One region of the Stenotrophomonas geniculata genome, then DNA from elsewhere that is predicted to be linked to it. Evidence: predicted binding sites of a transcription regulator. Region 1 holds the regulator's gene; the other holds the start of a gene.
What was found. The regulator FliA, encoded in region 1, starts transcription of late flagellar genes. The targets are predictions, from matches to a motif close to TAAAGTTTNNCNNNCNNNGGCCGATAA.

Region 1 (5,066 bases):
CAGCAGGCTTGGTGCCCGGTGCGGCGCCACCGTGCAGCTGGTCGAGCAGGGCTTCGAACTCGTCTTCGCTGATCAGTCCGTCGTCGGCCTTCTTCGCCGGTGCAACCGCGGTCGGCGCGTTGCCACCATGCAGCTGGTCGAGCAGGGCCTCGAATTCGTCGTCGGTGATCAGGTCGCTGCCACCCGCGGCGGGTGCTGCTGCGGCGGCGGGTGCCGCCACGGCACCGCCGTGTACGTCGAACTGGGCGATCAGGTCCGGCGGTGCATAGCCCGGCTCGGTGCCGGAGGAAACTGCATCCAGCATCGACTGCAGGTAGTCCAGCGATTGCTGGGCCGCGTCGAAGTGATGGGCCTGCAGCACCGCCTGGCCGGCACGCGCGGCGCCCAGCGCTTCTTCAGCGGCATGGCACAGCTCGACCATGGCGGTGACGCCGAGGAATCCGGCGCCGCCCTTGAGCGTGTGATAGCCGCGGAACACCGCGTTGAGCTGATCGCTGTCCTGCGGTGCCTGCTCCAGCGACACCAGCTGTTCGCCGAGGCGATCCAGGATTTCCTGTGCCTCGATGATGAAATCGGCAGTGATGTCGTCGGATACCGCGCTCATGCTTACAGCCCCAGATCCGACAACAGGTCGTCGGCGTCGTTCTGCGAGACCGCGTGGCGGTCCAGTCCCTTCAGTGCCGGCCCGGCCAGTTCCGGGTCGGTGCGATGCTGTTCCGGTGGCAGGCCGAGTGCGCCGAAGCCTTCGTGCACGCGGCGGACGATACCCACCACGCGACGGATGATCTGCCCGGTCAGGTCCTGGTAGCTCTGGGTCAGGGCGATCTCGGTCAGGTTGTGGCGGATGCGCTCGAGCTGCGCGTCCTGGCCCGGCTGCAGGCCTTCGGCGCGCAGCTGTTCGGTCAGGCTGCGGCATTCCTCGGCCAGGTCCAGGGTGCGGTGCGTGGCCTGCTCGGTCATCGCCACCACGTGGTCCAGGCGCGCGCAGGCATCGTCCAGTTCCCCGGCTTCGCTCGGCACGGTCGGCAGTTCACCCAGCGCCTGCCCCAGTTCGCGGGCCAGCCGCGAGAGCCCACTCATCATCGGCTGCGTGCGCAGCGCGACCAGTCCGTCGATGCGCTGCCGCCAGGCGGCTTCGTCACCGGACTCGAGTGCGTCCAGGGCCTCCTGCAGGCGCAGGGCGAGGGCGCTCTTGTCGACCGTGGTATCCATCAGGCGCTGGCCGCCAGGCGTTCGAAGATCTTGCCGAGCTTCTCTTCCAGCGTCTGCGCGGTGAACGGCTTGATGATGTAGCCGTTCACGCCGCTCTGGGCGGCTTCGATGATCTGTTCACGCTTGGCTTCCGCGGTGACCATCAGCACCGGCAGGGTCTTCAGCTTGGCATCGGCACGGATCGCCTTGAGCAGCTCGATGCCGGTCATCACCGGCATGTTCCAGTCGGTGACCACGAAATCGAACGGCTGGCTCTGCAGCAGCGACAGCGCGGCATGCCCGTCCTCGGCTTCGGCGGTATTGGTGAAGCCCAGATCGCCCAGCAGGTTCTTGACGATTCGACGCATGGTCGAGAAGTCGTCGACGATCAGGATGCGCATGTTCTTGTTCAAAGCAGAATTCCTTTGTTGTTCATTCCGGACGGCCGGGGGCAGCCGCCTCGGGGATGTTCATTCTTCGAGGCCGGCGTCGGCGGCCTCGAACAGCTTCAGCCGGCCACGCAGGCGCAGTACCGCCTGGCCGTGGATCTGGCAGACCCGCGACTCACTCACGCCGAGCACCGCGCCGATCTCCTTCAGGTTCAGTTCCTGCTCGTAGTACAGCGAGAGCACCAGCTGTTCGCGCTCGGGCAGGTGGCCGATGGCCTTGCCCAGCTCGCGGCCGAACTCGCCGCGCTCCAGCACCTGCTGCGGGGTCGGGCCGCCTTGGGCCACGGTGTCCAGCTCGCCCTGGTCCTCGATGCGCGATTCAAGACTCAGCACCTGGCCACGGGCAGCGTCTTCCATCAGCCGCAGGTACTCGGGCAATGGCATCTCCATCGCGGCGGCCACTTCGGTGGCGCTGGCGGCACGGCCACTGCTCTGTTCCAGGCGGCGGATGGTGGCGGCGGCATCACGTGCACGGCGGTGCACCGAGCGCGGCACCCAGTCGCCACGGCGGATCTCATCGATCATCGAACCGCGGATGCGGATCGAGGCGTAGGTCTCGAACGAAGCCCCCTGGTCGGCGTCATAGCTGCGCGAGGCTTCGATCAGTCCCATCATGCCGGCCTGGATCAGGTCGTCGACCTCGACGCTCGCCGGCAGGCGTGCGGCCAGGTGGTGGGCGATGCGCCGCACCAGGTCCGAATGCTGGGCGATGACCTCGTTGGCCGCCGTGCGCTGGACTTCCCGGTACTGGGCTGCGCCTTTCATGCGGCCACCCCGCGCTGCTTGAGGATGCGTTCGAGGAAGAACTCAACGCCGCCGCGCGGTTCGGTCGGCGCCTGCCAGCGTGCGGTGCGACGGGCAATCTCGGTGATCGCCAGCGCGGCCGGGCTGGACGGGTAGGCCTTTACCACTGGCTGCTGGCGCTGCACCGACAGGCGCAGCCAGTCATCCTGCGGCACACAGCCCAGATAGTTCAGCGAGACATCGGCGAGGAATTTCTCGCAGACCCGGGTCAGCTTTTCGTACAGCACGCGGCCCTCGTTGGGGTCGCGCACCATGTTGGCCACCACCTGGATGCGGTCCACGCCGCGTTCGCGCGACAGCACCTTGATCAGCGCGTAGGCGTCGGTGATCGAGGCCGGCTCGTCACAGACCACCACCACGGTGTCCTGCGCGGCCTGGCAGAAGGTCAGCACGCCATCGGTGATGCCGGCGGCGGTGTCCACCACCATGATGTCCAGTTCGCGTTCCAGTTCGGAGAACACGTTGACCAGGCCGACGTGCTCGGCCGGGGCCAGCTCGGCCATGTGGCGGCGACCGGACGCGGCCGGGACCACCAGCACGCCGTTCGGGCCTTCGACGATGACGTCATCCAGCGTGCAGCGGCCGGCGACCAGATCGGCCAGGGTAAAGGTGGGGTTCAGGCCCAGGATCACGTCGATGTTGGCAAGGCCAAGGTCGGCGTCCAGCAGCAGCGTGCGCTTGCCCATGCCGGCCAGCGCCACGGCCAGGTTGGCCGAAACGTTGGTCTTGCCCACGCCGCCCTTGCCGCCAGTGACGGCAATGGTGCGCACAGGGCCGAGCGGCTCGCTGCGGGTGGCCGACAGCGGGAAGGTCTTGGTCAGCTTGGCGTACTCACGCGACGGCATGGTTCAACTCCGGGTTGCAGGGCATATCGGCCGCGCGGCGCAAATCTTCAAGGCGAAGTACGAGATTGGCCGCACTGGCCCGGTGCAGGTCCTCCGGAACGTCCTGGCCATCGGTCACCCAGGTGATCGGCAGGGCATGGTCCACGGCCACCGACAGGGCGTTGCCGAAGCGGCCGGTCTCGTCCAGCTTGCTCAGCACCAGACCCTGCAGGTTGGCGGCACCGAAGCGGCGGACCACCTCGTCCATGTCGCCGAAGCTGGTATTGGCCGGCAGCACCAGCAGGGTGCGCACCTGGCGGGCGGCACGCAGCCACTGCAGCTGGGCGGCCAGCGCGCGGTCGCGCGGGCCCAAGCCGGCGGTGTCGATCAGCACCAGCTTGTAGTCCTTCAAGCGTTCCAGCAGCTGGTCCAGGTCGGTGCCACTGTTGGCCTCGTGCACCGCGATGCCGAGCTGGCGGCCGTAACCGTACAGCTGCTCGCGGGCGCCGATGCGGGTGGTGTCGGTGGTGACCAGGGCCACATCACGCGGCGCGTGCTTCTCGGCGAAGCGCGAGGCCAGCTTGGCGATGGTGGTGGTCTTGCCGGCGCCGGTCGGGCCAACCAGGGCGATCACGCCGCCTTCTTCCAGCGGGTCGACCGGGGCGATCGGCAGCTTGCGCGAAATCAGCCCCAGCATCAGGCCGCGGCCACGGTGGGCTTCGGTCTCCAGCGGGATCTGCATGGCTACGTCGCGGGCCAGGCCGGCGTCGAAACCGTACTCGTCCATCAGGTCCAGCGCGGTGGCGCGCACCGGGCAGCCACGCAGGCGCTCGTCGGTGAAGCGGTTCATCTCGCGCTCGATCACCTGGCGCATGCCGGCCACTTCCTGGCGCAGCTGGCGGATCTCGGCGTCGTCCTGGGCGACCACGGTCAGCACCGGGGCCGGGGCGAGGGTGGGCTCCGGCGAGGTTTCGATGACGGCGTCGGCCACTGCCGGTTCGCTGGCGGCGATCTCCGGCTGTGCTTCGGTCGGAGCCGCGCCCGGCAGCGGCGGCGGCTGCACGGCGGGGGCCGCGCTTTCGTGATGCATCTCGTGCGGCGGGTCGATCTGGAAGCGGGCACGGTTGGCTGGCGCGCTGGCGGCCGGTGCCGGTGCCGGTGCAACGATGGCCTCGGCGAACGGGGCGAAGATCTGTTCGGGCAGCGCCGGTTCGTTGACGGCAGCGCGGGCCAGGGTCGCGGCGAAGCCGGTGCTGCCGCGGGTCGGCACGATCTCGTCGGCGCTGTCCAGGGTACGGCCGGTGGCACCGACCGCGGCGCGGGCGAGGGCGGCCACGGCCGAGGTGGTCGCGGCAACCGGTTCCGGAGCGGGGGTGTTGCTGCGACGGCGGGTGACTGCGGCAATGACGGCATCGGCGGCGGTGCGCGGCTTCGGTGCCGGCGGCGGTGCCACGTCACGGCGCGAGGCTTCCAGTGCACGCTGCACGGCGCTCTCGTCATAGTTCGCGGCGGCGACGATCTCGATGCCTTCCTCGATCCGGCGGTTGGACAGGATCACGGCGTCAGGACCATGTTCCTTGCGCACCAGGTTCATGGCCGAGCGCATGTCGGCGGCGACGAATCGTTTGATTTTCATGCTGTGGTCACGGGACGAAGACGGCGGGGTGGCGGTCGGAGAACTCGGGTGGTCGGTGGTCTGCACGGTGCGGGTTCCCCTTGGTGTCTGTCTGTTGCGTTGGTTCGAAAGTGGTGTCTGTTTTCTGGCGCATCGGTGGGCGGCGTCAGCTGATCGTTCCGA
Region 2 (5,066 bases), 1.2 Mb from region 1:
CCGACCTGCATTACCCGAAGCAGCTCGAAGAACTGCTGCGCACCGCGCTGGACTACCACAACTTCGTGCTGACCAAGTATCTGAACACCGATGCGGTCGACTTCCAGAAGACCTTCGACGAAGCGCTGGCCTTCGGCGAGTACGTGCAGCCGATGAAGTCCGACGTGGCCGGGATCCTGCACGACCTGCGCAAGCAGGGTAAGCGCGTGCTGTTCGAAGGCGCGCAGGGTGCGCTGCTGGACATCGACCACGGCACCTACCCGTACGTCACCAGCTCCAACACCACCGTCGGTGGTGCGCTGGCCGGTTCTGGCGTCGGCGCCGATTCGATCGACTACGTGCTGGGCATCGCCAAGGCCTACGCCACCCGCGTCGGCGGCGGCCCGTTCCCGACCGAACTGGACGACGAAGTCGGCCAGGGCATCCGTGACCGCGGTGCCGAGTACGGTGCCTCGACCGGTCGCCCGCGTCGCTGCGGCTGGATGGACATCGTCGCGCTGAAGCGCGCCGTGGCCATCAACGGCATCAGCGGCCTGTGCATCACCAAGCTGGACGTGCTCGATGGCATGGAAAAGCTGAAGGTCTGCATCGCCTACGAATACAACGGCAAGCGCACCGAGTACGCCCCGCTGGACGCACAGGGCTGGGAAGACTGCACCCCGGTGTACCTGGAGTTCCCGGGCTGGAGCGAGAACACCCACGGCATCACCCACTGGGACGACCTGCCGCCGGCCGCACGTGCCTACCTGCGTTCGCTGGAAGAGCTGGCGGGTTGCCCGATCAGCATCGTCTCCACCGGCCCGGACCGCGACCACACCATGGTCTTGCAGGATCCGTTCGCCTGAGTGCGTGACCGGTAGCGCTGGGCCATGCCTGGCGTCGCAGAAGGAAGAAGCCCCGCGAACGCGGGGCTTTTTCGTTACTGTGTTGCCAGTGCCGGCGAGGAAGCGAAGCGATGACCAGGATGTCAGCGTGAAAGGCGAGACCGTGGTGCGGGTCACCCTGTGGGTGTTGTGGAGCCTGTGGGGCATCGCCTGCGCGGTTCTGGCGCTCGGCGCCATCGCCAACCATCTGGCCTCGCGTACCCAGACCCTGCCGCTGCTGCTCAGCCCCGGCGCGACGGCCGAGGTGACGGTCTACCGCTTCATTGATGACCAACTGCGGCTGCGACTGCGGTATGCCGCAGACGGTACTGAGGCTGACCCTGAAGTGCTGCTGCGCATCGACACTCCCACCGATCATGGGGACTTCCGCGCAGGAGAGCGTTCGGGAGTGGCCGGGCAGGGTATCAACCGCAGGCTGGCATCGGTTGAGTCCAGCGGGCTCATGGCGTCCTGCTTTGGATATGGCCGCGGTGATGCATTGCCACGCGGACGCTCATGGCTGCGGGTAACCGTACTGGAGGTGGACCCGGCGCTGGCGGGCAGGGCGGCCGTGATCGAACTGCAGCCCCCGCTGGACCTGCTGAAGCTGACCGACCTGGATTACGTCTGGCTGTGGCCGTTCTTTTTCTGGAAGGTGGCGGCACTGTTCCTGCTGATTCCCGGGGGTGCGTTGGCGGTGTTCACGTTCACCTTGCGGCGCTGGCAGCGCCGGGCGTCGAAGCAGCCGATTTCAGCAGCGGATACGGATTGATCGATTCCCCCTTCCACCACTGCTTCTCCGGCCCCAGTACGTGTACTTCGAAATGCAGGTGCGGGGCCTCCGCGCTGGCATTGCCAGTGCTGCCCACATAACCAATCACATCCCCGCGTTTGATCATCTGCTTTTCGCTCAGGCCATCGGCATAGCGCTGCAGGTGCGCGTAGTAGTAGCACCAGCGTCCGCTGGGCTCGAACTGGTAGATGGTCAGCCCACCGCGCTTGCTGTCGAACAGCTTCTCCACCGTGCCGTCGGCCACCGCCAGCACCGGCGTACCGGCATCGGCCATGATGTCGATCGCATCGTGCACGCGGCCCTCGCTGCGTGCATCAGTGAAGGTGTCGCGCAGTTGAGAGGGCAGTACCCCCTGCACCGGCAGCAGCAGGGTGCCCGAGGCTGCGTCGATGCCAGTCGGTGCCGTCGCGCGCGGCGCGGCAGCTTGCATCGACGGCGTTGTGGCCACGCTGGGCTGCGCTGCAGGAGTGGACGCGGCCACGAATTCGCCAGCATCGCGGCGCAGCCACCAGCCCAGTCCCACACCCAGCAGCACGCCCAGCACGATCAGCTGCGAAAAACGCATCGGCTCACTCCTGCATCACCACGGGGACGGAGGTATCCACCGCATCGGCCACGCGCAGCGCATCCCAGTTGGTCATGCGTACGCAGCCATGCGATTCGGTCTTGCCGACATGGCCCGGTACCGGCGTTCCGTGGAGGCCATAGTGGGGCTTGGACAGGTCGATCCAGACCCGGCCGACCGGATTGTTCGGGCCTGGCGGCAGCGTGGCTTTCTTCTCGCCTTTGCGCGCATCCCAGAACAGCTTGGGGTTGTAGTGGAACGGCGGGTCGCGATATACGCCGAGAATCTTCCATTCACCGATCGGCAGCGGATCATGCTGGCTGCCGGAAGAGACCGGCACCTGCGCGGTCACCTTGCCCTGCGCATCCAGCAGCTGCAGGGTGGAATCGGACTTGTCGACCACGATCTTCGCCGCCTTCGGCAATGCAGCCGGTGCGATGTTGGGCACCTGGATGCGGCTGCCGGCCTTGGCTAGATCGACGCCGGGGTTGAGCGCCTTCAGCAATGCCGGCGACGCATGGAAACGCTCTCCCAGTGATTCCTCGACGCTGCTGTAGCCCAGTGCCTTCAGCTTTGCCTGCGCGGCGGGCGTCTTCGGAACGGCGATGAACGGCCCGGCCACGTCCTCGGCGGTCAACGTGTAACTGGCAAGCGGCGTGGTCGCATCGGCCTGCAGTGCTTTCCAGGTGGCATCGTCCAGCTCTCCGCTCACTGTCAGGCCGTGGGCCGCCTGGAAGCCTGCCACGGCCCGGCGCTGATTGCTGCCGACCTCACCGTCGATCTCGCCCGGGGAGAAATTGGCGCGATCCAGAAGCACCTGGGCGTGCAGTGGCGAGCGCGTCGCGGTATCGGGTCCGGTCTTCTCGGCAATGGGCTCCGGCAGCTGGACCGGCGGCGGCACCTGCGCGAAGGCGGGGGACATCAGCAAGGACAGGGCGAGGAGGGCGGGGCGACATACGGGCATGGAGATCTCCGGCAGATGGCAGCTCCACCCTGCCCGGAGAGGCTGCGCAGCCCCCGTGAAAGCAACCTGATGCCGGCATGAGCAGTGCGGTCCCGGCGGGCGGTTGGACCTTGCCGCAGAAGCGCGGCGCGTGGCCTCACCAAGGTGAACGGCTGCCGACGCGCGTGCGTGTTGCCGATCAAGATTGCCGGTGGCACGGCCGATAGGGGCGCATCCCCCCGTTTTGGATGTACCGATGAACTACTTGAGGAATGTCAGGGTTGCCTGGCGTCTTGGGCTGGGCTTTGGCCTGCTGTTGTTGCTGGTTGCCGCCGTGGTGGCCACCGGCGCCACCGCCAGTGTCGTGCAGAAGCGCGCGATGCAGCAGGTGGTCGACGTCAGCGTGACCAAGGTGCGTCTGTTGTCGCAGATGCTCGATGCCAACAACCAGATGATGGTGGTGCGCCGCGAGATGCTGATCCGCCAGGGCGAAGACCGTGGCCACGACGAGCAGCGCATCGCCGATCTGGTCAAGCGTTATGAGGCCAGCTGGACCGCCTATCAGGCACTACCGGGTGATGCGGAGGGCAAGGCCATCGCGGAAACCATCGCGGCCAAGCGCGCCATCGCGCGCCCGCTCAACAAGCAGACCAGCGAACTGATGGAGCAGGGCGACTACCCGGGCGCCGTGGCGCTGACCCTGGGCCCGGTGCAGGAAGCGGCCAATGGCTGGAACAAGGCGCTGTCCGACGGCGTGGACTTCGAAGAGAAGGAAAGCCGCGATGCAGCCGCCGAGGCGATCAGGCTGGGCGAGCGCAGCCTGCTGCAGCTGCTGGTGCTGGGCGGCGTCGCACTGCTGGTCGGCATCGGCGCCTCGGTGATGATCGGCCGCAGCCTGACCGGCCCGCTGGCCCGCGCGGTGAACCTGGCCGAACGGCTGTCCAAGGGCCAGCTGGACCAGGAGTTCCGTCTGGGTGGCCGTGATGAGCTGACCCAGCTTGGCGAGGCGATGGCCAGCGTGCGGCAGAGCGTGCAGGCGGCGATCGGCGCGCAGCTGCAGATGGCCGAACAGCATGAGGCGGGCGCGATCCGCTATCGCATGGACGCCAGTGCGTTCCCTGGCGATTTCGGCCGCATGGTGCAGGCGACCAACAGCCTGGTCGAATCGCACGTGCAGGTGGAACTGCTGATGGCTGAAGTGATGCAGCGTTACGCCATCGGTGACCTCAGCCGCGACCTGCCGGACTACCCGGGCGAGAAGGGCACGCTGACCCGCACCCTGGCCGCGGTGAAGCAGAGCCTGATGGCGATCAACGCGCAGATCGATGAACTGGCCCGCGCCGCGCGTGCCGGTGATTTCAGCATGCGTGGCGATGCCACTGCGTTCCAGTTCCAGTTCAAGGCGATGGTCGAGCACCTCAACGGCATGATGGCCAGTTCGCAGTCCAGCATTGCCGACGTCTCCGACGTGCTGCGCGCGATCTCGCACGGCGACCTGACCGCACGCATGGATGGCGAGTACGACGGTGTGTTCGCCCGCATGCGCGACGACGCCAACACCACCACTGCGCAGCTGACTGGCATCGTGCGGGGCATCCAGGTGGCTGCCGACAGCATCAACAACGCGGCGCAGGAACTGGCCGCCGGCAACAACGACCTGTCGCGCCGCACCGAGCAGCAGGCCGCCAATCTGGAAGAAGCGGCCGCATCGATGGAGGAACTGACTTCCACCGTACGCCAGAACGCCGAGCTGGCACGTCAGGCCGACAGCGAAGCGCATGCCGCCGGTGCCGCGGTGCGCGAGACCGAGCAGGCGATGGCACAGATGGCATCGGTCATGGGCGAGATCGATCAGTCGTCGGCTCGCATCTCGGAGATCTCCACGGTGATCGACGGCATCGC

Region 2: a site for FliA is predicted at 3,365-3,391, ahead of RI032_RS14070 (methyl-accepting chemotaxis protein). Genes of this name have one in related genera too.

Annotation. Positions count from the first base shown of each region.
Region 1 is NZ_CP140571.1:4,285,382-4,290,447, reverse strand. It holds gene RI032_RS19840 (chemotaxis protein CheA) at 1-604, opposite strand, end outside; gene RI032_RS19835 (protein phosphatase CheZ) at 607-1,212, opposite strand; gene cheY (chemotaxis response regulator CheY) at 1,212-1,604, opposite strand; gene RI032_RS19825 (RNA polymerase sigma factor FliA) at 1,662-2,405, opposite strand; gene RI032_RS19820 (MinD/ParA family ATP-binding protein) at 2,402-3,289, opposite strand; gene flhF (flagellar biosynthesis GTPase FlhF) at 3,276-4,904, opposite strand; gene flhA (flagellar biosynthesis protein FlhA) at 5,050-5,066, opposite strand, start outside.
Region 2 is NZ_CP140571.1:3,073,205-3,078,270, forward strand. It holds gene RI032_RS14050 (adenylosuccinate synthase) at 1-845, shown strand, start outside; gene RI032_RS14055 (hypothetical protein) at 973-1,635, shown strand; gene RI032_RS14060 (peptidoglycan DD-metalloendopeptidase family protein) at 1,571-2,221, opposite strand; gene RI032_RS14065 (L,D-transpeptidase family protein) at 2,226-3,185, opposite strand; gene RI032_RS14070 (methyl-accepting chemotaxis protein) at 3,421-5,066, shown strand, end outside.